4 regions of the Rahnella sp. AN3-3W3 genome follow, and region 1 is predicted to be linked to each of the others. Evidence: predicted binding sites of a transcription regulator. Region 1 holds the regulator's gene; each other region holds the start of a gene.

Region 1 (8,220 bases):
GCTTCTCCTTCTCTGCAGGCGCCATCGACTATGCATTGATGTACAACCTGCCAGCAGCAAGTAAAAACGTCTGGATGTTGCTGGTGATGGGTGTGATCTTCTTCATCATCTACTTCGTTCTGTTCAGCGTTATCATCCGTATGTTCAACCTGAAAACGCCAGGTCGTGAAGACGACGTTGATCATATCGGTGAGCCTGAAGCAAACAGCAACACTGAAGAAGGTCTGAATCAGCTGGCTGTGAGCTACATCGGTGCTCTGGGTGGTTCTGATAACTTCAAAGGTATTGATGCCTGTATTACCCGTCTGCGTCTGAACGTGAAAGATGCCGGCACCGTTGATGACGCTGCATGTAAACGTCTGGGCGCATCAGGTATTGTTCGTCTGAACAAACAAAGTATTCAAGTTATCGTCGGCGCTAAAGCAGAATCTCTGGCAGATGCCATGAAGAAAGTGATGGCGCGTGGCCCGATTGCTGCCGGTGTCGTTACGCCAGTGGCTGCGGTTAAAGCAGCGCCGCAGGCTGTACCGAACAGTGTCAAAACCGTCGTAGAGACGCTGGTTTCGCCGGTAACCGGTGACATCGTTGCGCTGGATCAGGTGCCTGATGAAGCATTTGCCAGCAAAGCGGTCGGTGATGGCGTCGCTATTCGTCCGACAGACAAAATCGTCGTTTCTCCTGCGGCCGGTACTGTGGTGAAAATCTTCAATACCAACCATGCGTTCTGCCTGGAAACCACTTCCGGCGCTGAAATCGTGGTGCATATGGGGATTGATACGGTTGCACTGAACGGTCAGGGCTTTACCCGCCTGGTTGAAGAAGGTGCAACGGTCGTCGCTGGTCAGCCTGTACTGGAACTGGATCTGGATTATCTGAACGCCAATGCGCGCTCAATGATAAGCCCGGTTGTGGTCAGCAACATCGACGATTACACCGGTGTGATTTCTCTGGCCAGCGGCTCAGTGGTTGCCGGTCAGACCAAACTGTTCGAGATCCAGAGTAAGTAACTCTGTTGATTGATTCACAGTAGAAAGCCCTGTCGCGGGAAGAGAGTAATCTCTTCCCGCGTTTTTATTGCTTCTAAGCAGAAGTCATGCAGATAACCACGATTTTATGCAACTAACGGTTGTTTCCTTACGTGGCTTGTTGGAACATAAGCGGTTATCCGTAGAGTCAAATATCGCGTAGAGGAATTGCACAATGAGTGAGGCAGAAGCCCGCCCAACAAATTTTATCCGTCAGATTATTGATGAAGATCTGGCGACCGGGAAACACAATACCGTTCATACCCGTTTCCCGCCTGAGCCTAATGGCTATCTGCATATTGGTCATGCGAAATCTATCTGCCTGAATTTTGGCATCGCGCAAGACTATCAGGGGCAGTGCAACCTGCGTTTTGACGATACCAACCCGGCAAAAGAAGATATTGAATTCGTTGAGTCGATCAAACACGACGTGCAATGGTTAGGTTTCGACTGGAGTGGTGATATTCACTATTCTTCAGACTATTTTGATCAGCTGCACGCCTATGCGCTGGAACTGATCAATAAAGGTCTGGCGTATGTTGATGAACTGTCTCCTGATCAGATCCGCGAATACCGTGGTTCCCTGACATCGCCGGGTAAAAACAGCCCGTATCGCGATCGCAGCGTAGAAGAGAACATCGCGCTGTTCGAAAAAATGCGTAACGGCGAATTTGCTGAAGGCGCTGCGTGTCTGCGTGCAAAAATCGATATGGCTTCGCCATTCTTCGTGATGCGTGATCCGGTAATTTACCGTATCAAATTTGCAGAACACCATCAGACCGGCAACAAATGGTGCATCTACCCGATGTACGATTTCACCCACTGCATTTCCGATGCGCTGGAAGGGATCACCCATTCACTGTGTACGCTGGAATTCCAGGACAACCGTCGTCTGTACGACTGGGTGCTGGATAACATCAGCATTCCATGCCATCCGCGTCAGTACGAGTTCTCCCGTCTGAATCTCGAATACTCCATCATGTCCAAGCGTAAGCTGAACCTGCTGGTGACGGATAAAATCGTTGAAGGCTGGGATGACCCGCGTATGCCGACCGTTTCCGGTCTGCGTCGCCGTGGCTACACTGCCGCGTCTATCCGTGAATTCTGCCGTCGTATCGGCGTGACGAAACAAGATAACAACGTCGAAATGATGGCGCTGGAATCCTGTATTCGTGACGATCTGAACGAAAACGCACCGCGCGCCATGGCGGTTATCAATCCGGTTAAAGTGATCATCGAGAACTTTACCGGTGATGACGTGCAGATGGTGAAAATGCCGAACCATCCGAGCAAGCCGGAAATGGGTACCCGCGAAGTGCCGTTCACGCGCGAAATTTACATCGATCAGGCTGATTTCCGCGAAGAAGCGAACAAACAGTACAAGCGTCTGGTGCTGGGCAAAGAAGTTCGTCTGCGCAATGCGTATGTGATCAAAGCGGAACGCATTGAGAAAGACGCAGAAGGCAATATCACCACCATCTTCTGTTCTTACGATATCGAAACGCTGAGCAAAGATCCCGCTGATGGCCGCAAGGTGAAAGGTGTGATCCACTGGGTTTCTGCGACAGAAGGTAAACCGGCGGAATTCCGTCTGTATGACCGTCTGTTCAGCGTGGCGAATCCTGGCCAGGCAGAAGACTTCCTGACCACGATCAACCCGGAATCGCTGGTGATTGCTCACGGTTTTGTTGAGCCTTCTCTGGTGGCTGCTCAGGCTGAAATCAGCCTGCAGTTCGAGCGTGAAGGTTACTTCTGCGCCGACAGCCGCTACTCAAGCGCTGACAATCTGGTGTTCAACCGTACCGTTGGTCTGCGTGACACCTGGGAAAGCAAACCCGTCGTGTAATTGCCTCTGAATGGCTTGTTTGAACGACTGATGAAACGCAGCTCCGGCTGCGTTTTTTTTATGTCTGCTATTTCTGTCTGCTAGTAATGACAGGTGCATGGTGATTTTGTTTTTCATCGCGAATTAATGTGTTTTTGATGTTTACTTTTAAACCCTGTTTTTTGTGTGCTGAAACGTTTAAATGAACGCTTAAAATTATCAATTTACTGATTATGTTATTTATTTTAGTTACTCCTCCGCCTAACTCTTTCCTATAGCCTTTTGTTACACTTTTTCATCTTTATGTGCACTTTGTCATACTTCAGCGATCAATGAGTAATTACTCATTGATAATTCGCGTCGCGAAAAATACTCTTGAACGTGATTTAACCGGTTACGCCTTTGGCGGCCGCTTTTAATACCCGTTTGGGTTTTGTTGGTATTTTTTAGTCAAAGATGAGGAATTTCTATGCACAAGCACCTTAACAGGGGCAGGGGATCGGCTTACCTGAAACCTGCACTATATTCTCTTGCCGGCACCTTATTGGGTGGCGGAATGATGTTTTCTGAAGATGCCAAAGCGGCAGGTTTTATTGATGATTCGACGCTGACCGGCGGTGTGTATTACTGGCAGCGTGAGCGTGACCGCAAGGATATGGATCCGGCGAGCGACAACTACAAAGACTACACAACCAACCTTTCGCATTCTACCGCAAACCTGAATCTCGATTTTTCTTCCGGCTATGCCTGGGACATGTTTGGTATTGATATCGCAGCCTTTACGGCGATTGAAATGGCCGAAAGCAGCGAAAGCGGACATCCCAACGAAATCGCTTTCTCCAACAGCAACCGTGCCTACGACGAAGATTACTCCGGCGATAAAAGTGGGGTCAGCCTGTACAAAGCCGCCGGTAAATTTAAATATGGCGGATTCTGGGGACATGCCGGCTACATCCAGCCAACGGGCCAGACACTGATTGCGCCGCACTGGAGCTTCATGCCGGGAACTTACCGCGGTGCGGAAGCGGGCTACAAGCATGACTTCGGTGATCCGGGAGAGTTGAGTTTCTCCTACATGTGGGCGGACGAATATAAATCTCCGTGGCATCTGGAAATGGATGATTTCCGCCAGAACGATAAGAAAACGGGCGTTTCGTACATCCACTCTCTTGGAGCGAAATACGACTTCAAAAATGACTTCGTGCTGGAAGGCGCTTTTGGTCAGGCTAAAAGTTACGTCGATCAGTATTTTGCCAAAGCGTCTTACAAAATCGATCTGATGGGCAATCCGCTGACCACCAGCTACCAGTTCTACGGTGCGGAAGATCGCATCAGCAATAAGAACGATCCGAACAGCTTGTATGACGGGATGGCCTGGTTGCAGGCGCTGACTTTCGGTTACACCACCGGTCAGTTTAACTGGCGGCTGGAAGGTACGATGGTCAAAGCGGAAGGTAATCAGGGCTACTTCCTGCAACGTATGACCCCGACGTATTCCTCCTCCAACGGTCGTCTTGACGTGTGGTGGGATAACCGTTCGGACTTCAACGCCAACGGCGAGAAAGCGGTGTACGCCGGCGTACTTTACGATCTGGCGAAATGGGATCTGCCGGGCTTTGCCGTCGGGGGTTCTTACGTTTACGCGTGGGACGCCAAACCGAGTACCAACGCCGCTTATGACCAGAGCCAGCGTCTGAAAGAGAGCGCCTGGAGCCTGGATGCGCTTTACACCATTCAGGAAGGCCGCGCGAAGGGGACACTGTTCAAACTGCATTACACCCAGTACGACAACCACTCGGATATTCCGAGCTGGGGCGGGGGTTACGGCAACATATTCCAGGATGAAAAAGACGTGAAATTCATCGTTATTGCTCCATTCACTATTTTCTGAGGTCGTTATGTCGATGAATAAATTACTGATGATGGCAGTATCTGTTGTTCTGTTGGCAGGCTGTGCGCCAACGGCCGATCAGGCTCAGATTTCGCAAACGCGTGAAGACTACCGCGCGTGTATTAATTCTTCAGAAGGTAATCCGGACAAACTGGCGTCCTGTCAGGTGTTGCTGAACAAGCTGAAACAGGAAAAAGAACACCAGAAATTTGCGGAACAGGAAACAGTACGCGTGCTGGATTACCAGCGCTGTCTGACGGCGCGCAAAACCGGTGATGGTCAGGCATATGCGGCGGATTGCGGTAAAATCTGGCAGGAAATCACATCCAATAACGCGCCTGCAATGGCGAACTAATAGCAGATTTTTGTAAAAGCCTTAGCTGGCAAAATCATCATTATCAAAAGCGAAACCCCGGCTTGCCGGGGTTTTTTACGTCGGTAAGCGGCGTCTGTGTTCGGGGTGAAACGCAGACATAAAAAAACCGCTTTCCAGCGGTTAGTTTATTTAGAGTATTTGCGACAATCGAAGCTGTGCAAATTAATGCGCAGGTTTGTCATTGTGCAAAGATTCGTCTTCACGGCAGTCGCCTGCTTCACAGTGACCGTACAGGTACAGACTGTGGTTGGTCAGTTTAATGCCATGTTTTTTAGCAATCTCACGCTGACGACCTTCAATATATTCGTCACGGAATTCAATCACACGACCGCAATCCAGGCAGATCAGGTGATCGTGGTGATGTTGCTGAGTCAGTTCGAATACGGACTTGCCGCCTTCGAAGTTATGACGGGTGACGATACCAGCATCATCAAACTGGTTCAGAACACGGTAAACCGTGGCCAGACCAATTTCTTCGCCCATATCAATCAGTTGCTTGTACAGATCTTCCGCACTAACGTGATGACCTTCCGGCGCTTGCAGCACTTCCAGGATTTTGAGGCGCGGAAGCGTGACTTTTAAGCCGGCTTTCTTCAGTGCGGTGTTGTTGTCAGTCATGCGGATTCAGTCCTGTTACTATGTGCTAATCAAGTTGAGGCATGCAGCCTGTGGCATCGGCGGCACAAAATTGTTCGTTTACTGTTCTTCGTTTAAGGGAAGTGTGCCCATTCTCGTAAACGACAGCCTGTTAATAAAGATCACAAATTGCCTGTCACATTAATAATGCAACGACTTGATCGATAGAAAAAACAGATGAACTCAGTGTACCTTGATACGACCGAAAGTTACAATTTTGTAGCGGTTAAATTGTTAATTTCAGTAATAGTTTGGCCCTTCAATTGTAGAATAAATCCTCAGGGCCAACAGGGTTTTAGCCGATAATTTCTGAAAGGCTGAGTTCTTCTGTGATCTGTTTCACCCACGCATCAACACGTTCAGCGGTCAGTTCCGGCTGACGGTCTTCGTCAATTGCCAGTCCGATGAAGTGCTTATCATCTGCCAGGCCTTTGGATGCTTCAAAGTGGTAACCTTCAGTTGGCCAGTGTCCGACAATCACTGCGCCGCGTGGCTCAATGATATCGCGCACGGTACCCAGTGCATCGCAGAAATACTCGGCATAGTCTTCCTGATCGCCGCAGCCAAACAGGGCAACCAGCTTACCTTCGAAATCTATCTCTTCGAGCGACGGGAAAAAGTCATCCCAGTCACACTGCGCTTCACCGTAATACCAGGTTGGAATTCCGATCAGCAAAATATCGAATTTTTCCAGATCCTCTTTGCTGCTCTTCGCAATGTCATGCACCTCAGCCACATCTTTACCCAATTGTTTCTGGATCATTTTAGCGATGTTTTCGGTGTTACCTGTATCGGATCCAAAGAAGATACCTACAACGGCCATAAGATTATCTAACCTCTTGTTCTAAATGAAGTGCCCTGCATTGCAGGCAATAATAGCGAAGATGATACCAAACTCGCGAGGCGGAGAATATGCTTCTGCTCGCCTTCTTAACTGGGGAATAAGTTTATCGGGCAATATTTTAAAGTGTTATCGCCATCGTGTGCTTATCAACCACAGGGTTCCTGAGGTCATAAGCAAAGTGAAGAAATAAACCGGCTCCTTCCTTAAGTTTATGCATGTCCCGCCGATAGATGATGCGAGAGCAATCTCAACATAATAAAGAAATCGATGCCCGGAGAGGTGTTCAAACATGTCCGGGGGCGTAGGCCTGCTGGTTACCTGTTTTGATTCTCCGCATCCCCGTCAATCCTCAGACCAGAAACAGTCCTGTTTCGAGAGAGGCATATCGTGCAGTTTTTAAAAAATATTACCATCAGGGCCGCTTTATTAACCATTCTTGGCATCTTCTGCGTGATGTGGGCCGGTGTTTCCCTTTATACCGTCACATCACTTGGCACATTAACGCAAAATACCAGGAACAGTACCGAACTGGTCAACAACATGACGCTGATCAGCAAAGGCAACGATCAGTATTTCCGTACCGTGACGCGTCTGAGTCGTGCGGTTGCACAGCTTCAGACTGACCCGTCAAAAGGCCCTGAAATTTTTGACAGCGCCAAACAATCTCTTGATGAACTGACTCAGGCGCTGGCTGATTTTAAATCAGTACCCCATCCGGGCCTGGAAGAATCATCCATTCAGGAACTGCAGACCAGCTGGGAAAACCTGCTGACACAGGGCGTTACGCCGTTATTCAATGCTGCCAGCAGTAAGAATATCGACACCTATAACCAGTTAGCCAACACCACGGTTCCGGCGCTGAGCCGCACTTTTGGTTCATCAATGGAAAAAGTCAGCAGCCAGATTGCAGTTGATTTTCAGGCCGCACAAAATGAATCCAATCATCTGACCTACATGAGCAAAGTGATCCAGCTGAGCGCATTTGGTATTGGTTTGATCCTGTTGCTGCTGACCGATCGTTATCTGGTGATGGCGCTGGTGAAACCGCTGGATAAAATCCGCGATCAGTTCGCGGTGATCGCCAGCGGTGATCTGACGCAGTATATGGAAGAGTTCGGTAAAAACTGCGCCGGTAAACTGATCCCGCTGCTGAATGTGATGCAGGCGAGTCTGGTGAATACGGTGCAGACGATCCGTGACTGTACTAACCATATCTATCAGGGAGCATCGGAAATTTCAGCGGGCAATAATGACTTGTCTTCGCGTACCGAAGAACAGGCTTCTGCTCTGGAAGAAACCGCAGCCAGCATGGAAGAACTGACAGCGACGGTGAAACACAATGCCGATAACGCACATCACGCCAGCCAGCTGGTGATTGAAGCCTCCGGCACGGCGCAGAAGGGAGGCAATATTGTGGCGGACGTGGTGAGTACCATGAAAGACATTTCCGGCAGCTCAAAGAAAATTGCTGAAATTACGTCGGTCATCAACAGCATTGCTTTCCAGACCAACATTCTGGCGCTGAACGCCGCGGTTGAAGCCGCACGTGCGGGCGAACAGGGGCGTGGATTTGCGGTGGTCGCCAGCGAAGTGCGCAATCTGGCACAGCGCAGCGCCCAGGCG
Region 2 (8,220 bases), on a different contig from region 1:
AACACGTGCGCATCGACATAGCGCAACAGCGGGCGCACGCGGGCTGAAGCGGTCAGACGATGGAGAAAAGCGGAAGGTTTTTCCGGCAAAATGGGTTCAGCCGGAGATGCAAACTGATGCCCGCGCCAGCGGGTAATGCGTCGCGCACATTGCAGGGAGGCGGCGCAAACCCACAGGGCGGCCATAATATTACCGGTCACCCAAGGCCAGACTGAGTCCGGAGAAACCATATACAGCATCAGCAATATCAGATACAGCACGCTGCTGATCACCATAATCCCGTTGATAAGCCCGGTCAGCCAGCGTGTGTGGGAGGCGGCCACCTGAAAACGCAGAGGTTTACCGGCGTCATCAGCCCCGGATGCCTTGTTTGTGCTCATGTCTGCTCCGGCAGAGAAAAAAAAACCGCAAGGCGGGCACGGAGCCAGCAATTACGCAGTCAGATGAGCGTAACCGTATAACATTACAGAATTTTCAGCGATATGAATTTGGCCGTTTTTTTGCCACGAATTGTAAGCATTTATCAGCAAGGCGGGACGTCCGGCAGATTGGTTTTCTGCCAGCCGTTTTTATAAGGAAAGTCACATAAGAGGTGCGCCATTTTCAGGCGACACCATGAGGATTTCAGAGAGTATCTTCCGCGACATAATATTGCGGATCGTCGAGTTCATGCGAGCAGAATGGTCCGGCTTTCTTAAGCAGACTTATGCAGTCATGACTCAGATGGCGCAGGCGGATACTTTTACCGGCTTCAAGATAACGCGTCGTCAGCTTATCAATCGCCTCCACCCCGCTCGAATCCATCACCCGCGTACCGGCAAAATCCAGCACCACGTTTTGCGGATCGTTTTCAGGATTAAACAGCTCGGCAAAGGTTGCGGCAGAGCCAAAGAACAGCGGCCCGTCGAGTTTATATACCGCCAGGTCGCCTTTGGTTTTGTGCTCACGAATACGGATACGCGCCTGCTGCCAGGCGAAAACCAGCGCCGAGATAATCACACCGCTGATCACCGCCACAGCCAGATCGGTGAAAATGGTAATGACGGTAACAATCAGCATCACCAGCACATCGGCTTTAGGCATACGGCGCAAGCGGCGCAACGAACTCCACTCAAAGGTGTTGTAGCAGACAACCAGCATAATCCCGGCCAGCGCGGCAACCGGCAGCAGACCGATATATCCGGAGAGACTGACCACGAACAAGATTAGCAAAATAGCACCCACCGTACCGGAAATGCGTCCGCGACCGCCGGAAGTGAAGTTAATGATCGACTGCCCGATCATTGCACAACCTGCGAAACAGCCAAACAATCCGCAAATCGTATTCCCTGCACCCTGCGCAATACTTTCGCGGTTACCGTTACCTTTCTGATTGCCCATTTCATCGAGCACTGTCATGGTCAGCAGCGACTCAATCAAACCGACCAGCGCGATGACGACCGCATACGGCAACACGACTTTCAACATTTCAGCATTGAACGGCGCTACCGGCAGGCTGAAATGCGGCAACGCGCCGGAAATATCCGCGAGATCTCCCACACGTAAAGTATGCAGATTAAAGCCAATCGCGACGGCGGAGACCACAATCAGCGCAGCCAGCGAAGACGGAATGATTTTGGTCAGTTTAGGGAACAGCACCACCACCAGAATCGCCAGCAGAACCAGCCCGTACATCAGCGGTCCCTGCCCGGCAATCATGTGTAACTGCGCCAGCATAATGACAATAGCCAGCCCGTTCACAAAACCGTGAACCGCAGGCAACGGCACCAGACGGATAAATTTACCGAGGCGGAAAACGCCAATCAGGATCTGAATGATCCCCGCAAAAATCGTCGCCCACAGGACGTATCCCATGCCGTGCTGCGCCGCCAGACTCATCAGCACCACCACAATAGAACCTGCCGCGCCGGAAACCATGCCCGGTTTGCCGCCGAACAGCGCGGTCACTAACCCGATAATAAACGCCGTGTGCAGACCGACAATCGGCGACAATCCGGCCACCAGCGAGAACCCGACCGCTTCCGGGATCATCGACACCGCCACCACAAATCCGGCCAGCGTTTCATTCTTCACTTCTGACAACTTCAAACCACGCGGGCTAAACATAAGACATCCGGTATATTTCCAACTCAGTTAAAAAATTGTGACAAGTATCTAAAAATGACGGAACTGAGGCAAGGTTTAATCCGCAGCCTGCACCACGTGGGATCACAAGCGGATCGAGATAAATGTCGTTTACGTGTATAATGCGGGGAATTATGGTCATTACATCGTGCGGTTAGAGTTAATCGCTTGATAACTAAGCTATTAAGGTGAGAAAAACATGGGATTCAAATGCGGTATCGTGGGCCTGCCCAACGTCGGTAAATCTACTCTATTCAATGCGCTGACCAAAGCGGGTATCGAAGCAGCAAACTTCCCGTTCTGCACCATCGAACCGAATACCGGCGTGGTGCCAATGCCTGATCCGCGTCTCGACAAGCTGGCCGAGATTGTAAAACCGCAGCGTATTCTGCCAACCACCATGGAATTCGTGGATATCGCAGGTCTGGTAAAAGGCGCATCTAAAGGTGAAGGCCTGGGTAACCAGTTCCTGACCAACATCCGTGAAACCGAAGCGATCGGCCACGTTGTACGTTGTTTCGAAAACGACAACATCATCCACGTTAACAACAAAGTGGATCCGGCTGACGACATCGACGTCATTAACACCGAACTGGCGTTATCTGACCTCGATACCTGTGAGCGCGCCATTCACCGTGTGCAGAAACGCGCTAAAGGCGGCGATAAAGATGCCAAAGCGGAACTGGCTGCGCTGGAAAAATGTCTGCCACAGTTGGAAAACGCGGGTATGCTGCGTGCGCTGGATCTGACCGAAGAAGACAAAGCGGCCATCCGTTACCTGAGCTTCCTGACGCTGAAACCGACCATGTACATCGCGAACGTCAACGAAGACGGTTTCGAAAACAACCCTTACCTCGACGTGGTACGTAAAATCGCAGACGCCGAAGGCTCCGTGGTTGTGGCCGTCTGTGCAGCGGTCGAGTCTGATATTGCTGAGTTGGAAGATGCTGACCGCGAAGAGTTCATGGCTGAACTGGGCATTGAAGAGCCCGGCCTGAACCGCGTGATCCGCGCCGGTTACGAACTGCTGAACCTGCAAACTTACTTCACCGCTGGCGTGAAAGAAGTCCGCGCATGGACCATCCCTGTCGGTGCTACTGCGCCACAAGCTGCCGGTAAGATCCATACCGACTTCGAGAAAGGCTTCATCCGCGCACAAACCATCGCGTTCGAAGACTTCATCACCTACAAAGGTGAGCAAGGCGCGAAAGAAGCCGGCAAAATGCGTTCTGAAGGTAAAGACTACATCGTTAAAGATGGCGATGTAATGAACTTCCTGTTCAACGTGTAAACCGCACTTCAGTTTCTGCATTAACTTAAAACCCACGCATTGTCGTGGGTTTTTCTTTTTATGACTATGCTGCTGGCGCCCGCCCCCCTCTTTCATTTCGCCTCTCCCTCATTACGCGATATATTAGAGGCATTCTCATAAAATTTTCTCTTTGTAACAGGTAACATCTCAATGGCACTGATCCCAAAAAACTACCAGCGGCTGGAAAGCGGCTATCGTGAAAAAGCACTCAAAATCTACCCGTGGGTGTGCGGACGCTGTTCGCGGGAGTTTGTGTATTCAAACCTGCGTGAACTGACGGTTCACCATATCGATCACGACCATACCAATAACCCGGCAGATGGCAGTAACTGGGAGTTATTGTGTCTATATTGCCATGACCATGAGCACTCGAAATACACCGAAGCCGACCAGTACGGTTCAACGGTGGTAGCCGGTGAGGATGCACAAGATGATGTCGGCGCTGCCACCTATAATCCGTTTGCTGATTTACAGGCGATGCTGAATAAGAAGAAATAGGATCGATTTCGCTCCGCTCCTCCAGCAAAACTAAAAACCTCGGCATTAACCAAAATCCACGCGATGCCGTGGATTTTTTTATGATGTACGAGGCGATTCCCGCCAAATAAGTTAGCCAGCTTAGATTTTCCTTGCATCCCAAAACGCCATAAGCATAATCGCAAATCAAAATAATAATGATTCTCAGTCCTTTTTATATCAGGGTGACATTATGCGCGATTCAGTTACATTCACAGGGTTTAAACCGAGCCTGCTGGCACTCTTTGTCAGCGTCACTTGTATACCGGCGATGGCGGCGACCGCTCCTGCTCCGGCGACCTCTTCGACAGCAGCGTCAGGCGATACCATGACCATCGTCAGCGCGCCAGATAATGAATTCAAACCAGGCGGAAATGATCTGGTTCCGGCGTATCTCGACGGACAGGTGGCGCACGGCGGCCGTCTCGGTATGCTCGGCGAACAAAATGCGATGGATGTGCCGTTCAACGTGATGAGCTTCACCTCGAAACTGGTGCAGGATCAGCAGGCAAAAACCATCGCTGATGTAGTGCGTAATGATGCCACCGTCCAGAACGTACAGGGATACGGCAATTTTGCCGAAACCTACCGCATCCGTGGTTTTGAACTTGACGGCGATGACATGACCTATGGCGGACTGCCGGGCGTCGTTCCCCGTCAGGTCATGGATGCCTCATTAATCGACCGGGTAGAAATTTTTAAAGGTGCCAACGGATTGATGAACGGTGCAGCGACGAGCGGCGTCGGCGGCATGATCAACCTCGAACCGAAACATGCGGATGACACGCCACTGACCCGTGTCGGTATTGATTACACATCCTCTTCTCAGGTCGGCGGCACGCTGGATCTGGGACGTCGTTTTGGCGATGACAACCAGTTTGGTGTCCGTCTCAATGCCGTTAACCGCGAGGGTGAAACCGATATTGATGGCGAGAAAAAACGCACCACGGCAGCGTCACTCGGGCTTGATTATCGCGGCGATCGTCTTCGCACTTCCGTGGACATGGGCTATCAGAAGAAGACCTTCCACGACGCCCGCCTTGGCGTGAATATCAGCGGTGTAGATTTCATTCCGAAAGTGCCGTCTAACAGTCACAACTACAGTCAGGACTGGGTATACAGCAACATTGAATCTGAGTTCGGGATGGCAAAAGCGGAATACGATATCACCGATAACTGGACCGTCTATGGCGGCGTTGGCACACAGCATTCGCGGGAAACCGGCGACTACGCGTCCCCTGCGCTGAAAGATGAAGACGGAACGGCGACGATTGGCCGTCTGGACACTAACCGCATCATCAACAACTTCAGCGGTATGGCAGGCATTCGTGGCAATTTCGATACCGCATTTATCACTCACAAAGTTAACTTCGGTTATTCCGCGCTGACGTCACGCAATAACACCGCCTGGCGTATGGCCTACGGTGCCAATGCAGAAAACACCAATATTTATGACACCCCGAATGTCCCGAACCCGACACCTAACCTGTCAGGCGGCAATTACAACGATCCGCTGACGACCGGACGTAACCGCACTCAGGGCTATTTACTCAGCGATACGATGGGTGTGTTCGATGACACCGTATTGTTCACCGTCGGTGCCCGTCATCAGAAAGTGGTTGTGCGTAACTACAGCAATGCGACTGGTGCAGAAGACGTTTCAACACGTTACGACGACAGTCGCTGGATGCCGACGTACGGCGTGGTCTATAAACCGTGGCAGGTACTTTCCCTCTACGCCAACCATACCGAGTCTTTGCAGCCGGGCGATGTCGCACCGGATACCGCGAAAAACTACGGTACAACCACCGGGATTGCGCATTCAAAACAGAATGAAGTGGGCGTAAAAACAGATTTTGGTCGCATCGGAGGTTCACTGGCGTTATTTGAAATCAAAAAACCTTCCGGCATCCTAAACAGTGATGGCTATTACGGCATGGACGGTGAACAACGTAACCGTGGCGTGGAGCTGAACGTGTTTGGCGAACCGGTGCTGGGCCTGCGCTTAAACGGCAGCGCGACCTGGATTGATCCGAAGATGACTAAAACTGAAGACAGTACGTACAACGGCAAAGATGCGATTGGTGTGCCGCGATACAATCTGGTGCTGGGCGCAGAATATGACATCAAACCGGTGGAAGGCCTGACCGCAACCGCGCTGATTAATCATTCCGGATCACAATGGGCTGATTCTGCTAACACGAAGAAAATTGACTCGTACACCGTTCTGGATCTCGGCGTGCGTTACCGGACTAAAATCAACCAGAACGATATGGTCTGGCGTGCTGGGGTGGATAACGTGACTAACGAAAAATACTGGGCAAATATCGACAGTACCGGCACCTATATCTATCAGGGCGAGCCGCGTTCTCTGAAAGTCTCCATGACTTACGATTTCTGATCCTGAACGTAATGAACAGCGGGGATGCATTTAGCATCCCCGTTTTTTATGCAGGTTCACCAAGCGGCCATAATGCTTCATACTCCCTGCATCGGTTTTGGTGATGAGATAAACGGCAGATACTGGTACATCCAGGTTTCTGACAGCGTCTTGTCGCCAGATTTGAGGTAGAGCCGGAGTTCAACCGGTTCTTTGCCGTCGACGTGCAAATCAAAAAACGTCCGCCAGTGGCCTTTACCTGAAGGGAGTTTATTCACCTTAATGTCTTTCAGCGTGCCGCGTGATGCGCTGACCACCGCATCAATATGTGCATCTGCGGGCAGTTGCTCCAGTAAGTCGCCGTGGAATTCAACCATAAATTTGCGTGCCGCAGGATCGGTATAAGCGCCGGGATTGCCCCCTCTTCCCAGCCGGGTTATCCCACAGCGCGCCAGTTTTGAAGGATAAGGCTCATCGGCCAGCCAGTGCATACGATAACTAAACTGATGTTCACTGCCGGCTTTGGCTTCCTGCGCAGGTACCCACATCGCAACAATGTTATCGAAAATCTCGTCGTCGGTAGGGATTTCTATCAGCTGTACCGTGCCTTCGCCCCAGTCACCTTTCGGTTCAACCCACAAATCCGGGCGCCGCTCATATCCGGCTGAGCCAAGATAGCTCTCAGGATCGCGCTGTTTCTGCATGAGGCCAAAACCCCGCGGATTATTGTCACTAAATGCTGACACTCTGATTTGCAATGGATTGTTCAGTGGCCGCCAGATATGTTCGTCACTGCCGGTCAGGATCGCTAAACCGTCGGAGTCATGGACTTCAGGTCGCCAGTCGGAAGCGGATCCTTTCGCCATTTCGGAAAACCAAAACATCGAGGTTTGCGGCGCGATACCCAAACGCCCCACGTCACGGCGTAAAAACAGGACGCAGTCGACATCCATCACCACGCCTTTGGTGCGCTGCAGGTCAAAACGGTAGGCACCACAGACACTCGGCCCATCCAGCAGTGCATAAACGACCAGACGATCGCTGTCTTTCTCCGGAGATTCGAACCAGAACTGCGTGAAGTCGGGGAACTCTTCTTTGGTGTCGCCAAAAACGGTGTTAATTGCCACGCCGCGTGCAGACACCCCAAACTGACTGAGTTCGCCCACAGCACGGAAATAGGACGCCCCCAGAAATGATACCCAGTCTTTCACTGGCGGCTTGTTAAGGTGTTGCCGATGTTCCAGCACGCGAAAGCCGCTGAAAACGTTACCTTTCACGGCAGACAGCGCACCCTGACTATTATCCGGGAAGATAAAATAATCCGCATTCTGGACGATTTCCCGGGCGCGTTTATTTTCAACCACCGCCATTTTTACCGGCAATTTATGCAAATTGCTGACGCTGAAGAAGGTCACCGGAAAACGACTGACGCCTTCATTAAAAAGCGCATATTCCGGCTTATACATGATCTTGCTGTAGATGTCGTAATTGATGCTGGCCACTGCACTGTCGGGCACCTGTTGGGGCGCAACATAAGGACTTTTGGCGCTTTCTTTTGCCTGTTGGATGAGCCCTTCGAAGCTAAAAGGTGTATCCGTTCCCAGTTTTAAACCTTGTGCTGCAAAGACGGCTGGCGTGAAACCCAGCGCGGAGAGCACCATTGAAAATGAAGTATAGGTAATCAAGTCACGCCGCGTAACCATAAACAGCACCCACTTATGTTTGAGAATAATTGTTCTTTTAAGTAAGTCTTATCAGAAAGTAAGAAGCTATTAACCAGACAAGTTGTGCTTCAATTCTAGAACACTTTCTCAGAAAAAATAGGCGCGGAGACACAGACAAAAAATCCACGCAAGGCATGGATTTTTCTTCTCATCAGGCAACCGGT
Region 3 (8,220 bases), on a different contig from region 1:
CTGCTCAGTGCCATCGAATCTGACGGCATTACGCTGGAATCCACCCAGAAACATATTTCTGAGCAACATCTTTAATGCGCACAGAATCACTGCACCGTTAATTGCGATTTCACCAGCGCACAAAACGTATTGATTATAGCCGATGAATGGCTGTCCTCCCGCCGCGCGAGATACAGCGGCGCACTGAGTTGCGTGGCGGCATCCAGTGGCAGGAACACCACGCCATCGCCGCCGAGGCGGGTCATGGATTCAGGCACAATCGAGATCCCCAGTCCCGCGCCGACCAGACTCAGGCACGATGTTAACCGCGGCGCTTCCTGCACGATGTGCGGGCTAAAACCGGCGCGGACATACGCTGCCAGTATGGCGTCATACAATCCCTGCCCGGCACGACGACGGTACAACACAAAAGGTTCGTTGCTCAGTTCTTCGAGTTTGAGCGGCATGGCGGAAGTCCGCGATGCCAGCTTGTGTCCGGCCGGAACCGCCACCCACATCGGTTCTTCCAGCACTTTTTCCATTTCTAATTCGGGCATATCTTTGACCCGCATACGCACAAATGCGACATCCAGCTCGCCCGCCACCACAGACGCCAGTAACTCACCGCTGCCGCTTTCCTCCAGCTGCGTGCTGACCGCCGGATAGATTTCCCGGTAGCGGCGCAGCAGCGCGGGCACAAAGGTATGCAGCGCGGCCGAGCTGGTGAAACCGATGCGCACGCGCCCTTGTTCTCCCTGTGCGGCACGATGCATCGCGGCGCTGAGCTGAGCGGCCCTCGCCAGCACCGCACGGGCTTCCTGCAATAACACCTCGCCCGCTTCGGTCGGGATCACCCCGCGCGGCAAACGTTGTAACAAAGGCACGCCAAATTCCTGTTCCAGCCCCTGTAGCAGGCGTGTCAGCGGCGGTTGCTGGATAAACAGCAGTTCTGCGGCGCGGGTAATGCTGCCCGCTTCCACCACGGTGACGAACGCATTCAGACGTTTCAGTTCAATCATATCCATACCCTCAGGGTATCTTTTGTCATTATTAAAGGCATTAGACATCATGGCACATCCACGCGCATGATCCTTAACAGAATTTACGCCTTTGGCGGCTTTGAATTACATTTGAGGGAGAGTGTGAAAATGTCGGCACAAACGCAGGATAAATTAATGCTGGATACAGAAGATGGGACCGCGCCGCAACCTGATTGCGGACAACTGTTTAAAGGCTTTTTCATTCTTGGCCTGACCGGTTTCGGCGGTGTGCTGCCGATGGCGCGGCACATGCTGGTGGATAAACGCCGCTGGCTGACCGGCGATCAGTTCACAGAACTGCTGGGTCTGTGTCAGTTTTTACCGGGCGGCAATATCATTAATTTATCCGTCGCGCTGGGGATGGAGTTTCGCGGGCTGCGCGGTGCGCTTTCAGCCATTCTCGGCCTGATCCTGGCACCGACGATTTGCGTGGTGCTGCTCGGACTGGTGTATGCACGCTATCAGAATGAACCGCTGGTGGAACATTTATTTGCGGGGATGGCGGCAGCGGCGGCCGGTTTGCTGCTCTCGACCGGCCTCAAGATGCTGGCACCTTTGCGGGGAAAATGGCTGCAACTGGCGCTGGTAGCCGCAGGCGTCATTGCCATCGCAGGATTTCGCATCCCGATGCTGCCGGTGATGCTGGTGCTGGCTCCGGTCAGTATTTTCATCTGCGCCAGGAGTAAATTCTGATGGCCGTTTTACTCTCACTCGCCCTGCTGTTTACCGAACTTTCACTGCTGGCCTTTGGCGGCGGTAATACCATTCTGCCAGAGATGCAACGTGCCGTGGTGCAGGTACATCACTGGATGAGCGCGCAGGAATTCAGTGCATTGTTCGCGCTGGCGCAAGCCGCTCCCGGACCGAATATGATGATCGTGCCGCTGATTGGCTGGCAGGTTGCGGGATGGTCCGGTCTGCTGGTGTCTTCGCTGGCAAAATTTGGTCCGTCTTCCGTGGTGACGCTGATCGTGATGGGGGGATGGAAGCGTTATAAAGACCGACCGTGGCGTCAGGTTATTCAGCGCGGACTGGTGCCGGTCACCGTCGGGCTGGTGGTATCGAGCGGACTGTTGATCGCCAAAGCTTCAACCACCACGCTGTCACTTGCCGGCGTGATCGCCCTGTGTACCCTGCTGGCGCTTAATAAGCGGATCCACCCGTTATGGGTTCTGGCGGTCGGCGCGGTACTGGGAATGGTGCTTGGCTGATAACATTTGAGAACCTGATCGCAATATCAGTCAGGTAAATAGGTTATTCCTTAAGCATTAAGTTTCTATATTTATCAATTCTTTATAGACACAAAATAATTAAGGATGATGATGAAAATCAAACCTCTGAACCTGGCTGTTTCTGCCCTTCTGTTTTCCACACCGGCTGCTTTTGCTGATACCGATCAACCCGAACTGAGTCAGCGGGAAGTGACATTGCTGACCGTTGATGGCCTGCAATTTAAAGATCTCAATCACTCCGGCAAACTCGAACCTTATGAGGACTGGCGACTGACGCCGGAAGAACGCGCGGCGGATCTGGTGAAACGTATGACGCTGGAGGAAAAAGCCGGGGTGATGATGCACGGCTCCGCACCAACGGCCAACAGCCCGATCGGCGCCGGGACTCACTATGATATGGCGGCGGCGGAAAAGATGATTTCCGGCGCGAAGGTCAACAGTCTGATCACCCGGCTGTCAGCGGAAGATCCTGCGGTGATGGCAGAAGAGAACAATAAACTGCAGCAGATTGCTGAAAAATCACGACTCGGTATTCCGGTCACCATCAGCAGTGATCCACGTAACTCGTTTGAATATCTGACTGGCGCGAGCACGGCTTCCGGCAAATTCACACAGTGGCCTGAAACCTTAGGACTGGCAGCAATTGGCAATGAAAAACTCACCCGCCGCTACGCCGATATCGTCCGTCAGGAATATCTGGCCGTCGGCATTCGCGAGGCACTTTCTCCGCAGGCCGATCTGGCGACCGAACCGCGCTGGGCGCGTATCAGTGGTACTTTCGGTGAAGACCCGACGCGGGTGCATAACATGGTGCGCGGCTACATCGAAGGGATGCAAAATGGCGGCGATGGCCTGAATCAGGGCAGCGTGATTTCGGTAGTGAAGCACTGGGTCGGCTACGGCGCGGCGGAAAACGGCTACGACAGCCACAACGTTTACGGCAAAAACGCGGTGTTCCCGGGCAATAATCTCAAAGAGCACATCTATCCGTTTACCGGCGCGTTCGAAGCCAACGTCGCCAGCGTCATGCCCACCTACTCTATTTTGAAAAACGCGTCCTTTGAAGGCAAACCGCTGGAACAGGTCGGTGCCGGATTCAGCCATCAGTTACTGACGGATATCCTGCGCGGTCAGTATGGTTTCAAAGGGGTGATCCTCAGCGACTGGCTGATCACCAGCAACTGCGAAGACGAATGCCTGAACGGTTCGCCGGAAGGCAAAGAACCGGTACCCGGCGGCATGTCCTGGGGCGTTGAAAAGCTGACGCCGCAGCAGCGTTTCGTCAAAGCGGTGAAGGCTGGTGTGGATCAGTTTGGCGGCGTGACTGACTCACAGCTCCTGGTGAATGCGGTCAACGAAAAACAGCTGACGCAGCAGCGGCTGGATGAATCGGTTGTGCGGATCTTAGAACAGAAATTCCGCACCGGATTGTTTGAAAATCCGTTTGTGGATCCTCAGAAAGCGGTGAAAACCGTCGGACGCGCAGACTGGCAGAAAGAAGCCGATGCGGCGCAACGTCACTCCCTTGTTTTACTGCAAAATGCCGGTGACCTGTTACCGCTGAAAAAAGGCAAAAAAGTGTGGCTGTATGGTCTCGAAACGAAAGCCGCACAGGCCGCAGGTTTCACCGTGGTTGATGCGCCTGAAAAAGCCGATGTCGCGTTGATCCGCGCCCATGCACCTTATGAACAACCGCATAAACAGTGGTTCTTCGGCAAGCGCCACCATGAAGGTTCACTGGCCTTTACCGATGACAATGCCGATTATCAGGCCATCGTAAAAGCCAGCAAAGCGGTACCCACGGTGGTGACGGTGTACCTCGACCGCCCTGCTATTCTGACCAACGTGAATGACAAAGCAAAAGCGGTTATTGGCAATTTCGGGGTCAGCGATGCGGTGCTGTTTAGCCGTCTGACCAGCAGCGAAGCGTATACCGGCAAACTGCCGTTCGAACTGCCGTCATCGATGGAAGCCGTGCTTAAACAACAGTCGGATATGCCGCATGACAGCGAAAACCCGCTGTTTGACATTGGCTTTGGTCTGGCACGTTAACGCCTGCGTTTAGCTGAATACCCTCGCCAGCACAAAACCGTCCCAGCCTTTACTGCCGACGGTTTGCAGCGCGGTGGCAGATAAGCGGGGTTCCTGCTCAATCATCTCAATAAAGCGACGAACGCCCTGAACACGGGCGTCGTCGCTATGCGGATCGACCACCGCGCCGTCCCTCACTGCATTATTTCCCGATCTCGATCGTGAACTTTTTCGATTTTAAAAAACTCACTCTTAAAGCTAATCCTTAACTCCGGTTTTGTCTGCGTTTTCAAGGGATTCTTCTAATTTCACGATGCGGTAATCACATACGATATCCATTATCTGAGTAAGGTTGTTCGTAAAACAATCAAAAAGACCCTGCTTTTCATCATGATAAACATGCGCCAGTTCACACTTTTAGAAGAAAACCCCCTTAAGTTTGTAAAATAATAATGATAACAATTATCATTAAGTTTAACATTCGTCTCGTTTTCGTTAAGCCATACCGCGTTATTGCGCCGCGGTTTCCGCGCGTAACCCTGCTGGCTTTTTGGGTCTATTTCACACGCATCAATTAATCACCTGATGATTTATCAGGTTATTTATAGGGACTATGAATATGTTGTTGGCTTTCCCCCTTAAACGCTCGGTGCTGATGTGCGCCATGGCGCTGGCCGTTCCGGCTGCATCAATGGCTGCCGAAGATACCGTGGTTGTCAAAGCCGCACCTGCTGATACCGCAGATGCCCCGACGCAGGGTTACAGTGCAAAAACCAGTAAAAGCGCGACCAAAACGGATCAGCCGCTGATCACTACCGGTCAGGCCGTGTCTGTCGTGACCCGTCAGCAAATGACGGACCAGAACGCCACCACGGTTAACGCTGCACTTAACTATACGCCCGGCGTCTTCACCAACTTTGCCGGTGGCGCAACGCGTTATGACACAATTTCCCTGCGCGGTTTCCACGGCGGTGACGTCAACAACACCTTCCTTGATGGCCTGCGTATTCTCAGCGATGGCGCAACTTACAACTCCATTCAGGTTGATCCGTGGTTCCTCGAACGTATTGATGTGGTGAAAGGCCCGTCTTCTGCGCTTTACGGCCAGAGCATTCCCGGCGGTGTGGTGATGGAAACCACCAAGCGCCCGCAGTTTGCTGAAGAAGGTCACTTCCAGCTTTCCGGTGGTACACAAAACACCAAAGGCGGCGCGTTCGATTACACTAACGCGATCAACGATCAGCTGGCATTCCGCCTGACCGGTATGACCCGCAGCAGCGACACGCAGTACGATCACCAGCGAGAAGAGCGTTACGCGATTTCTCCGCAGTTACTGTGGACGCCGGATGAAAACACCTCCCTGTTACTGCGGGCTTATCTGCAAAAAGATCCGTCCGGCGGTTATCACGCCGCAGTGCCTGCCGACGGCAGCCTGTACGGTCAGAAACTGAGCCGTGGTTTCTTCGATGGCGAAACCACCCGCAACCAGTTCAAACGCTGGGAGCAGATCTACAGCTACGAATTCCAGCACGCGTTTAACGACGTATGGTCATTCCGCCAGAACGCCAACTACACCCATTCCAATACCGAACTGGATCAGGTGTATCAGGCTGGCTGGAACGCAGACCGTACGCTGATGAATCGCTACTATTCCGGTGAGAAATCGTCTCTGGATACGTTTGCTATCGACAACCAGCTGGAAGCCGATTTCGCCACTGGCGAACTGGCACATAAAGTGGTTCTGGGATTTGATTATTCCCACTTTATCAACGACGTGAAATCTGATGGTGCCACCGCTGAGCCACTTAACCCGTACACCGGTGTGGGCGGCGATGCCCTGGATTATTACAGCCATTCACGCGGTAAAAACCGTTATGAGCAGATGGGCACTTATCTGCAAGATGAAATGAGCTGGAACAAGTGGTATCTGACCCTGTCAGGCCGTTACGACACGCTGAAAACCTCAAGCCGCAGCTACGAAAGCATCTACGGCACGCAGAGCAACAGCGAACGTAAAGACGAGCACTTCAGCAGCCGCGCTTCCCTGCTTTACGCCTTCGACAGCGGGATTTCTCCGTACGTCAGCTACAGCCAGGCGATGACCCCATCTGCCCTGCCGGGCGCTGATGGCACCCTGCTGAAACCGATGCAGAGCGAGCAATACGAAGCCGGTATCAAATACCAGCCGGTCGGCACGTCCGATATGTACAGCGCGGCGTTGTATGATCTGACGCAAAAAGACGTGGGTAACCGCGTGGTGGTCGGCAGCTATTACGAGCCGGCAGGGAAAATCCGTTCACAGGGTCTGGAGCTGGAAGCCAAGAAGCAGGTTACCGAACGCTTCAACGTGATGGCCGGTTATACCTATAACAAAGTGCGTATCCGTGATGCCGCCGAAAACAACGGCAACACGCCGTATGTGACGCCAAAACAAATGGCGTCCATCTGGGGTCAGTACAACACGCCGATTGGTGTGGATATGGGTGCGGGTGTGCGTTACATCGGTACACAATGGGCGGATAACGAAAACACCCGTCACATGCCTTCTGCCACGCTGGTTGACGCGTCCCTGCGTATGAATCTGGTGCAATTTAATCCGCAGCTGAAAGGCGCGTATGTGCAGCTGAATGCCAACAACCTGTTCGACAAGAAATATGTCGCGGCCTGTTACGGCACCAGCTATTGCTACTGGGGTCAGGAACGTACTGTGGTTGCTACAGTAGGTTATGATTTCTGATAGATTTTTTCAGCTCCTCCCCCTGCGAAGGGGGAGGCTGGGAGGGGGTTTTAAGGGCTAACACCTTGTTTAAGAAAACCTTAACTTTTGATTTAGAACTTAATACCCCACCCCAACCCTCCCCTTCGCAGGGGAGGGAGCGATTCTGAGAGTTTATTCTTCCGGCAAATTCAGCCGCGCTTTCACCGTCTTTCGCGCACTTTCCAGCAACGTATCCGAAGCTTTACGATCAGGTTCGCAACGTGCCAGCGACAAGCTGCCCATCAGCTCTGCACTGACTGATATCGCCGTGGTTTTTGGATCACCAACGCCCATCTCCGTCAGCTGACGAAAAATCATCCCGCGGATCCGCATGGCACTGACCGCGTTTCAGGGGCCGGAACTGCGTTATGCGTCCGGGTTGTTTAACCTGATGCGCAATCTGGGTGGCGCGATTGGTATTGCTACCGTGAATACCTGGTTGCAGGACTGGACACGGGTACATGCGGCGCGTTTCGGCGAAAGTCTCAGGCAATATAGCGACAGCGCGCAGGAAGTGATTGGCTCGCTGGCGCAAAGGATCGGTCATCTCACGCCCGACACCGCGCAGGCCTTACTGATGGCGAAAAGTTTGTTCGGCACCAAAGTAGCCGCACAGTCTCTGACCCTGGCCTTCAATGATATTTTTCAGGTGATGGCCTGGATGTTCCTGGCGGCCCTGGTCATGGTACCGTTTTGCCGTAAATAAGCAGACGAATGTAAATAAATGTGGAGCCTGCATCAAAAAATGCCTTTAGCTTAGGGAACTTTTCCAACAAGGTGAGAAAGCTTTGGCCTGTTTGAAATAAATCCTTATAATTAGCGGCCCTGAAATGCGATTCGTTACACATACTGAGTCCCTTTCAAGTGCTATGTGCAAGTACACTATCTCTCCGGCCAGTTTCGACTGCGTCGGGGGGAATTAACATCCTGACAACAACTGCCAGTGTGGCATTAACGACCAACGAAAATATGAAAATGAGCATTCGCGCAATCCTTACCCTGGTTTTGGCAGTTGCTGCATATAGCCAGGCGTCTTTTGCTGTGGTCTACCCTCTGCCGGCCAATAACGGTCGTCTGGTCGGTGAAAACATCACAGTCACTGTTCCTCAGGGCAGCAGCCTGCCACTGGAACATTTCGCAGCGCAATACCAGATGGGTTTGAGCAACATGCTTGAAGCCA
Region 4 (8,220 bases), on a different contig from region 1:
TCACGGCGGAATACGTCAGCTTTAAATGTGCGGACCAGTATTACACCAGCATTGATATGGCGACGGCACTGCATCCGCAAACCCTGCTGGCGCTGACTTATGACGGCCAGATTTTACCGCGAAAATACGGCTTCCCGATGAAGCTCAGAATGCCGACCAAACTCGGCTATAAGAATCCAAAGCACATCGAAGTCATTGAAATAACAAACAAGTTCACTGGTGGCTACTGGGAAGATCAGGGCTACAACTGGTTCGGCGGAAGCTGAACACGATCCTCAAGGATCAACACTGTCCACAACAACCTTTGTATCTCAAAACCTAAAAGAAGGATTTATCATGAAAAAGTTAACCGTAATGATGATGTCTGCTTGTCTGATGATGGGCGCGGTGAGCACCACCTATGCCGCTGACGCGATGGCGAAGAAAGATACCATGGGCCATATGTCTAAAGACTGCATGAAAAAAGACAGCATGAGTAAAGATTCCATGGCTAAAGACAGCATGGGCAAAGACTGCATGTCGAAAGATCATATGAAGAAAGACAGCATGACTAAAGACTCAATGTCCAAAGACACCATGTCAAAAGATGCCATGAAAAAAGACACCTCTGCCCAGTAAACGCCGCTAAACCCGGCCATGTAGCGAAAACGCCTCCGTCTGTTCAGCGGAGGCTTTTTTATTGGAAAATTGACCGCGACCTGCGTAGTATATAAAACATATATGATTCGTATACTACCGAGGGCGCCCGATGGGTATCATTAAAATCTCCGAACTGATGCATGAGAATCTGCGCATCGCCAGTCTGGCGTATACGCGTTCCATCAACGCGCAGGCCGAGCACTGGATGAAAATTGGTATGCTGATGGAAACTCATCCGGACATGACGCACAGCGAGATTTCGCAATTGCTGGTGCGTTGCAGCATGGAATCTGAAGAAAACACCGGAAGTATCCGCACACTGTTAAATGTCGGCGGCACACACAGGAAGGCAAGCAATGAATAATGGTTTAGACAGCCGATATTTCGTCAACAATAACCGTATGGTCAAAACGCCGGAAGGCATCGATAAAGCGCGTATCGCCGGTAAACTGGCGGCGCGGGTGCTGCATATGATCACGCCTTATGTGGTGCCGGGTGTCACGACCAATGAACTGGACCGCATCTGCCACGATTTTATCGTCACCGAATTACAGGCGATCCCGGCAAATATCGGTTATCACGGCTATCAGAAAACCACGTGTACCTCCGTCAACCATGTGATTTGCCACGGTATCCCCTCCGATAAGGCACTGAAGAAAGGCGACATCGTGAACATCGACGTGGCGCTGATTAAAGATGGCTGGTACGGCGACACCAGCCGCATGTATTACGCCGGTGAGCCGAGCATTATGGCTCGCCGTCTGGTGGATACCACCTTTGAGGCGATGATGGCCGGTATCGAAGTGGTGCGTCCCGGCGCAACCCTCGGTGATGTGGGTCATGCCATTGCCTCGGTAGCGAAACGCGAAGGGTTTTCCATCGTAGAAGAATACTGCGGTCACGGCATCGGCATGGGTTATCACGAAGATCCGCAGGTGCTGCATTACGGCGAAAAAGGCCGCGGACTGGTGTTGCAGGAAGGCATGTTATTCACCATCGAACCGATGCTGAACGCCGGTAAAAAGCAAAACAAAGTGCTGCCCGACGGCTGGACGGTGGTGACTAAAGATCATTCGTTGTCCGCACAATGGGAACATATGATTGCGGTGACGAAAACGGGTTATGAAATCCTGACACCGTGGCCTAAAGAAAACTAATTTCCCGTGATATTTCCTGAACGTATAAACCTCCGGTCGGAGGCTTTATAGTTTTTGGTAATCCGTTTAGCTGCGCTCGATTTCTTTGGTCGCGCGGTCTAACGCATCGGTGATTTTATACAGCGTTTCCTGCCCGATTGGCCCTTTCGCCAGCCGCAGATTGAGCGCCATGCGCATATTGTTAATCGCCCGCTGCATTTCCGGAATACTGCGGTTATTAGACAGAATCGCCAGAGAATGCAGTTTCTCTGTTACTGAACCGAGCAAATCACCCTGCTCTGCCAGCGACTGCGTGCCTTCCGGCGTAATCGAATATTGTTTCTTACCGCCCTCTTCCTGATTTGCCGTGACCAGACCCTGTTCTTCCAGGAAGGTCAGGTTCGGATAAATGATACTGGCGCTCGGCGTGTATTCGCCTTTGGAGAGTTCTTCGATGGCTTTGATCAGTTCATAACCGTGAGCGGAACGTTGCTGTAAAAAATGCAGCATCAGCAGACGGATATCACCCGTTTCAAACATCCTTTCGCGACGGTGTTTATGATTCATCATCGTTACTTGTTGTGCCAGTAAGCGACACAACGCACCAGATTGGCGTCCAGTCCGCGATTTTCGACGAAGTAATCATTCAGCCCTTTGACGAATTTCCCCTCGCCGGTCGCCCAGATGTAGTAATCACTTTCCGGCAAAGAAATGCTTTTCAGTTTTTTAACTGCCGCGTCATCTTCCTGATAACCGTTTTGTTCTTCACTGACAATCCATTCGATGTCGAACTCTTTTTCATCGTCTAAGTAGCTAACGCAGCTGACATGTTTCACTTTGACCAGCACGGTCACTTTCGCGGCAGACGCGGCCTGTTTCAGCTCGCGCAAACGGCGCTTCACCGCCGGAAGACCGGTTTCATCGCAGACATACAACTGCCATGCGTAAGTGGTCGGGATAATCAGTGAACCGCGCGGTCCGCCGATGATCAGTTTATCGCCCGGCTTCGCGCCAGCCGCCCATTCACTGGCGACACCGCCATCGTGAAGATAGAAATCCAGCGTCAGTTCATTGGCTTGTGCATCGAAATGCAGCGGCGTGTATTCGCGGTTAAGCGGACGCGGCCCATCGCCCCAGACAATGCCTTCGTCGGTCGCGGTCGGCGGCGTGATCACATCACCGGGATTTGCCGGGAAAAACAGTTTGATGTGGTCATCAAAACCACGCGAGGTAAAACCCTTCAGATCGTCGCCGTTCAACACGATACGCTGAAAACAGCCAGCCACGTTTTCGCTGCTTTTGACGGTGATATGACGGAAAACCAGGTCGTTTTTGACGCGGACAGGCAAGTTTACGGCAGGGGTTTCGTTGCGATGTTGAGTCATCACGTTTTCTCTTTTGAAGTAAGGTTGAACGAAAGATATATCTTAGGAATATTTTCCGCAACCCTGAAAAACGTAAGGACACAGGCATCATCCCCCGAACTTTTGATCTCACGGTAGTTCATTCTGAGCTACCCATCGCAAAGATTTCGTTAAGAAGCCCATTTTTATTTATCAATTTGTTGATAACAATTCTCAGTATCATTATCATTCGCACCAAGCCGAAGTGGGTAAGGACGTCAAATAAACCCATATTTTATAAGGACAAGGGCTTTTTACGGAAGAATTGAAAGCAGATGACCAGCGCGTCTGATTTGTCGAAAGGCAGTAAATGCGAGCAGAACTTTTTAAAAATAGTGCAGGGCTAAAAACAAATGTTCAAATCCTTTACACAGCAGGGTTTGGTGAAAAACGTCATTTTCATGGGGACGATTCTCACCACCACCTTTAACGTAAATGCAGCACAAGCGATTAAAGACACCACCGATCTGGCAGCCAATAAAACGCCAGCTTCTGAAGCCATCAGGAAAAAACCGGTGGTGCGTACTGCGCAGGATCTGGCGCAGAACAATGAAGAAGTGATGACGGTTACCGAAACGATGCCGGATAAAAAACCGGGCTCGAAAACCACCATCACCGCAGCAGAAATGCAGCAAAAAGGCGGCAATGATTTCGGCACCATCATGCGTTATGAGCCCCTGATCACCGCTACCGGCTCCAGCGGCGGTTCCGGCAACGGCAAAAGCGGCTTCGACCGTAACGGTTATACCGGCTATAACATCCGTGGTCTGGAAAGCAACCGCGTCGGCATCGATGTCGACGGCATTCCACAGCCAAGCGCCACTGGCCGCAGCTACGCAAGCCGCGCGGGTCTTGGCACGTCCGGTATTGGCCGTGATTACATCGATCCTTACATTTACGGCCAGGTAGATATCGAATCCGGCGCCACCTCCGCTGATCGCGCCAACACCTCAATCGGCGGTGCCGTTTCCTTCCTGCCAAAATCTGCCGATGATTATCTGCGTCCGGGCAAGGAAACCTATTTCGGTTACCAGTCTGATTATGATTCTTCCGACCGCTCCTGGCACAACGGCATCACCGCCGCCGCAGGTGACGAAACCCTGCGTGGTCTGATCGCCATCAGCCGCCGCGACGGCCAGGAAACCAGCAATAACAGCGGAACGCACGATGCCTATCCGGCTAACTGGCACTCCGACGCAGTCATGACTTCCGTTATCTGGCAGCCAAATGACGAACATAAAGTCACCGGTACGCTCGATTATTACGAAAAAGTAAACCATACCCATTACGATGCGTGGAATAGCTCAGGCAGCGCCATTCTCGGCACTGCACAGCAGCAAAGTAACACCCGCCGCTGGGGCGCGACGCTGAAAGACGAATGGACGCCGTTCAACGATTACGTCGATGCCATTGTTTCGAAAGTGTATTACCAGTATACGCAGGCGCACGACAATACCTACATGCCGAACGCCAGTAAGCAGATGATGAACGTCTATTCCAACTATGACGTCAACACTTTCGGCGGGGAAACCAGCTGGCTGAAAACCCTGGGTCGTCATGAGCTGAGCGCCGGTATCAACGGTCGTATGTCCAACACTGAACGTCCGTTCCGTGAAAGCCCGGAGCAAAGCGTTTACACCACTATCATGCAGCCGGAAGCGAACAGCCGTTCTTATATTCTCGGCGGCTTCCTGCAGGACACCATGAAGTTTGACCTCGATGGCCATGACTTCTCCATCGTGCCTGCAGTGCGTGTGGCGTATCAGAACACCAAAGCGAAAGATCTGTCTGACTTGTCTAACAGCACCGTCTCTGAAGGCCAGGTTTCTACACTGTACGGCAAAGCCAATTCCGATACGCAGGTTCTGCCGTCCCTGGCGTTCACCTATGACATCACGCCTAAGCTGATGACTTACCTGCAATATCGTCGTGGTGCGCAATTCCCGGATGCCAGCCAGCTTTACGGTTCCTGGAACCTCGGTTCTTCTTATGCCGGTTCTCAGCAATACGCGCTGATCGGCAACACGGATTTGAAAACCGAGACCAGCAATAACTTCGAATGGGGTATGAAAGGTGAAGCGACTGAAGGAGTGACCTTCAAGACTTCCGTTTTCTACAACACCTACAAAAACTTTATTGCCAACACCCGCTACAGCCGTGCCGCCAACCCGGGCATGTTCACCAATGTGCCCTCCAATATCTATACGATTTATCAGGCCGAAAACCGCGATGAAGCGTTTATCTATGGTGGCGATCTGAGCACCAAAATTAACTACGGTACCTGGTTCAGCAGCGTTGACGGTCTGAGCACCACCTTCGCACTGGGTTATGCCAAGGGTGAATCGAAATCCAGCTACGATGGCGACAAATATGTGGATCTAGACAGCGTGCCGCCAATGAAATTTGTCGCTGGCGTGGCGTGGGATGACCCATCCGGCGTGTACGGTACTGCGCTGACCGCGACTTTCGTCAAAGGTAAAAAAGCCGAAGCGACAAACCGTCAGAGCTACACTAACGCCGGTACGCCAATTACAGGTTCCACCACCGAATACATGAACGTACCGGGCTACGGTATGGTTGATGCAACGGCCTACTGGAAAGTCGCGAAGAACGTGAAACTCAGCGGCGGCGTTTACAACATCACCGACCGCAAATACTGGGATTACCTGAGCAGCCGTACTCTGACTGATACCACCAATCAGGATGAATACAACAAGGCACTGGCCGTGATGCCAGGTCGCAGCTTCCAGCTTGGCGTCAATGTTGATTTCTAACATCAGACGGTAAAAACAGCCGTTTAATCACACAAGCGTCATGTGCAAACATGGCGCTTTTTTATTTCCTTAATAACGCCGCTATTCGCTGAACAGCTCTTTGAGGATCTGCGTCAGCCAGTCAAACACCAGCCGTGCGCGGGCGGGTAGCAGAGGCTGATGGGGGCGGAAAATTAGATCAGGTGACGCCCACCGGACAAATGCATTTCACAATAAAGCGGTTATCCGGCACGGTACCAATTCTGATCCCGATATCAATCTGTTCATCGATAATATTGAGATCCGTCCCGGTCGGCAGCCATTCGATATTCAGGTGCGGATAATCTCGCAAATGCTTGAGTAAACGCCGCAAAAATTTCCTGATTTTCAAACAAAGGTGCAAGGGTAATGCGGCGGGAGAGTTTCGCCGGAACATTAACCTGGAGGAAATCACGATTATACTTTTTGCCTTTATTGACGGTTTAATCGCACGTAAAGCCATAAATGCGTCCTTCTCGATCAGCCATGACCTGCCAATGTTTTTTGAGCTGATGTCAAAATTATTGAAGTAGTGCTAACCAGATTTAGTCAACATGATGGCCCACGAATCCTTAATGTCCGCTATTCGCTCATAGCTGCCCTTGATCTTTGCATTGGGCTGCTTCGTGAGCATAACGGTAAAGTTGCATTGGCAGAAAGCGATCTGTGGTTGTGTTCAGATGGCTTCTAGTTCGGCTGTGATGACGATAGAAAAGGTTCGCACTGGACTGCTGCGACAGAGAAGCCATAGGGTGGGCTGCCAGTACAGATGGTTACAACATCAGCACGGTACAGGATGTGATATTGGGTGCAATGAAAAAGCTGTTCGGTAATCAGTTACCGGAAAAATCGTTCGAGTCGCCGACGGACAACGGTTCTGCTTATGTCGTGCATGAAACCAGCAGATGCACGACGGAATACTGGGTCCTCTTAGATGACAATGACTTACACATAAAAACAGTCTGGATATAGCGGGTCAAGATCATAGGGATTTCATCAAAATAATCATGCCTGTATGTTTTGGTAACTCTTAGTAATACGAGCCAGTATATTATCTCAACTGCAACTGCTTCATTATATGAAGCAAAAAATCATTTCAATTTTGATTCATCTCGCTATTCCAACAGTCCATCTCATCTCCCGAGATCTAATCAATATACTCGTCCTATACCTACTAAAAAGTCGTACCAAGACTGAGACCCTACCTACCCTCGGGAGTTGATATGGACAATACAGAGACCCAATACGCCACAGACTACAGCGGGGCTAGAGAGAAAGTGCCAGCCCGGCGCACAGCAAAAATCATGCTGTCAGCCGGTATCGGTCACTTTATTGAATGGTTTGATTTTGGACTTTACGGAACATTAGCCACCATTATCGCGAGCAATTTTTTTGCCAGTAGCGACCCGGCAATTGCACTGCTTAAATCCTTTGCTGTTTTCGGTTCTGGCTTCTTGATGCGACCGCTTGGCGGGCTGTTCTTTGGCTCGATGGGCGACCGTCTCGGACGGCGTAAAGTGCTGGTCACGGTCATTGTGATCACGTCAATTTCGACCTTTATAATGGGACTTTTACCCACCTGGCACCAGGTAGGCATAATCGCGCCAGTCTTACTGGTATTCACCCGTCTGATACAAGGATTTGCCGCCGGTGGCGAAAGCTCTGGCGTGATTACTTATCTGGCGGAAAGCGCACAGCCCCACCGCAGAGCCACCTTGACCTGCTGGAGTGAAAACTTCAGTTTTTTGGCCTTTGTCTGCGGTTCCGGGTTGGTTCTTTTACTCACCCATACCTTAGGTGAGGAAGTGATGAACGACTGGGGATGGCGCATTCCGTTTCTGCTGGCAGCGCCATTAGGTCTGGGTGGCCTGTATATGCGCCGTAACATGGAGGACTCCGCTGAGTTTCATAAACTTAAAGCCGCCGGAAAGATTGAAAAATCACCTTTGCGCACATCTCTTTCAACCTCGATGTCTGCCCTTCTGTTCTGCACAGGATTTGTGATTGTTAAAGCGGTAAGTAGCTGGGTTCTGCAATCTTTTATGCCCGGTTATCTCTCCACCTATTTGCATTACAGCCGTACCGACTCCTATTTAATTACCACCCTCGGGCTGCTCAGCGTCGCAATTTGTATGCCACTCACCGGCTATCTATCTGATCGTTGGGGACGCAGGCCACTGATGCTGATGGGATGTGGCGGATTCATTTTACTGACTTACCCGGCAATGCTGGTGATGAGCCAGGGATCAG

The links. The regulator Fur, encoded in region 1, represses iron uptake genes when iron is present. The targets are predictions, from matches to a motif close to ATAATAATGAGAACNACTATCAA.
Region 2: a site for Fur is predicted at 4,099-4,121, ahead of UC15_RS12320 (TonB-dependent siderophore receptor). Genes of this name have one in related genera too.
Region 3: a site for Fur is predicted at 4,729-4,751, ahead of UC15_RS18465 (TonB-dependent siderophore receptor). Genes of this name have one in related genera too.
Region 4: a site for Fur is predicted at 3,340-3,362, ahead of UC15_RS14665 (TonB-dependent receptor domain-containing protein). Genes of this name have one in related genera too.

What each region holds. Positions count from the first base shown of each region.
Region 1 covers NZ_JYDG01000013.1:237,399-245,618, forward strand. The annotation lists gene nagE (PTS N-acetyl glucosamine transporter subunit IIABC) at 1-1,007, shown strand, start outside; gene glnS (glutamine--tRNA ligase) at 1,201-2,871, shown strand; gene UC15_RS06445 (OprD family outer membrane porin) at 3,320-4,741, shown strand; gene chiQ (ChiQ/YbfN family lipoprotein) at 4,755-5,096, shown strand; gene fur (ferric iron uptake transcriptional regulator) at 5,280-5,735, opposite strand; gene fldA (flavodoxin FldA) at 6,049-6,576, opposite strand; gene UC15_RS06465 (methyl-accepting chemotaxis protein) at 6,985-8,220, shown strand, end outside.
Region 2 covers NZ_JYDG01000041.1:49,500-57,719, forward strand. The annotation lists gene UC15_RS12300 (SPFH domain-containing protein) at 1-380, opposite strand, end outside; gene UC15_RS12305 (SulP family inorganic anion transporter) at 625-2,106, opposite strand; gene ychF (redox-regulated ATPase YchF) at 2,324-3,415, shown strand; gene yajD (HNH nuclease YajD) at 3,587-3,934, shown strand; gene UC15_RS12320 (TonB-dependent siderophore receptor) at 4,146-6,353, shown strand; gene UC15_RS12325 (glucan biosynthesis protein) at 6,431-8,017, opposite strand.
Region 3 covers NZ_JYDG01000070.1:1,318-9,537, reverse strand. The annotation lists gene UC15_RS18495 (helix-turn-helix transcriptional regulator) at 1-75, shown strand, start outside; gene UC15_RS18490 (LysR family transcriptional regulator) at 87-1,004, opposite strand; gene UC15_RS18485 (chromate transporter) at 1,155-1,712, shown strand; gene UC15_RS18480 (chromate transporter) at 1,712-2,230, shown strand; gene UC15_RS18475 (glycoside hydrolase family 3 protein) at 2,342-4,303, shown strand; partial or broken gene UC15_RS18470 (methyltransferase) at 4,313-4,492, opposite strand; gene UC15_RS18465 (TonB-dependent siderophore receptor) at 4,902-7,019, shown strand; gene UC15_RS18460 (hypothetical protein) at 7,173-7,358, opposite strand; gene UC15_RS18455 (hypothetical protein) at 7,372-7,746, shown strand; gene UC15_RS18450 (L,D-transpeptidase family protein) at 8,010-8,220, shown strand, end outside.
Region 4 covers NZ_JYDG01000049.1:65,127-73,346, reverse strand. The annotation lists gene UC15_RS14695 (molybdopterin-dependent oxidoreductase) at 1-266, shown strand, start outside; gene UC15_RS14690 (pentapeptide MXKDX repeat protein) at 337-618, shown strand; gene UC15_RS14685 (ParD-like family protein) at 749-1,003, shown strand; gene map (type I methionyl aminopeptidase) at 1,041-1,796, shown strand; gene UC15_RS14675 (PadR family transcriptional regulator) at 1,863-2,345, opposite strand; gene UC15_RS14670 (siderophore-interacting protein) at 2,348-3,160, opposite strand; gene UC15_RS14665 (TonB-dependent receptor domain-containing protein) at 3,532-5,952, shown strand; gene UC15_RS25665 (hypothetical protein) at 6,131-6,304, opposite strand; partial or broken gene UC15_RS26015 (TetR/AcrR family transcriptional regulator) at 6,333-6,503, shown strand; partial or broken gene UC15_RS26010 (IS3 family transposase) at 6,596-6,888, shown strand; gene UC15_RS14655 (MFS transporter) at 7,194-8,220, shown strand, end outside.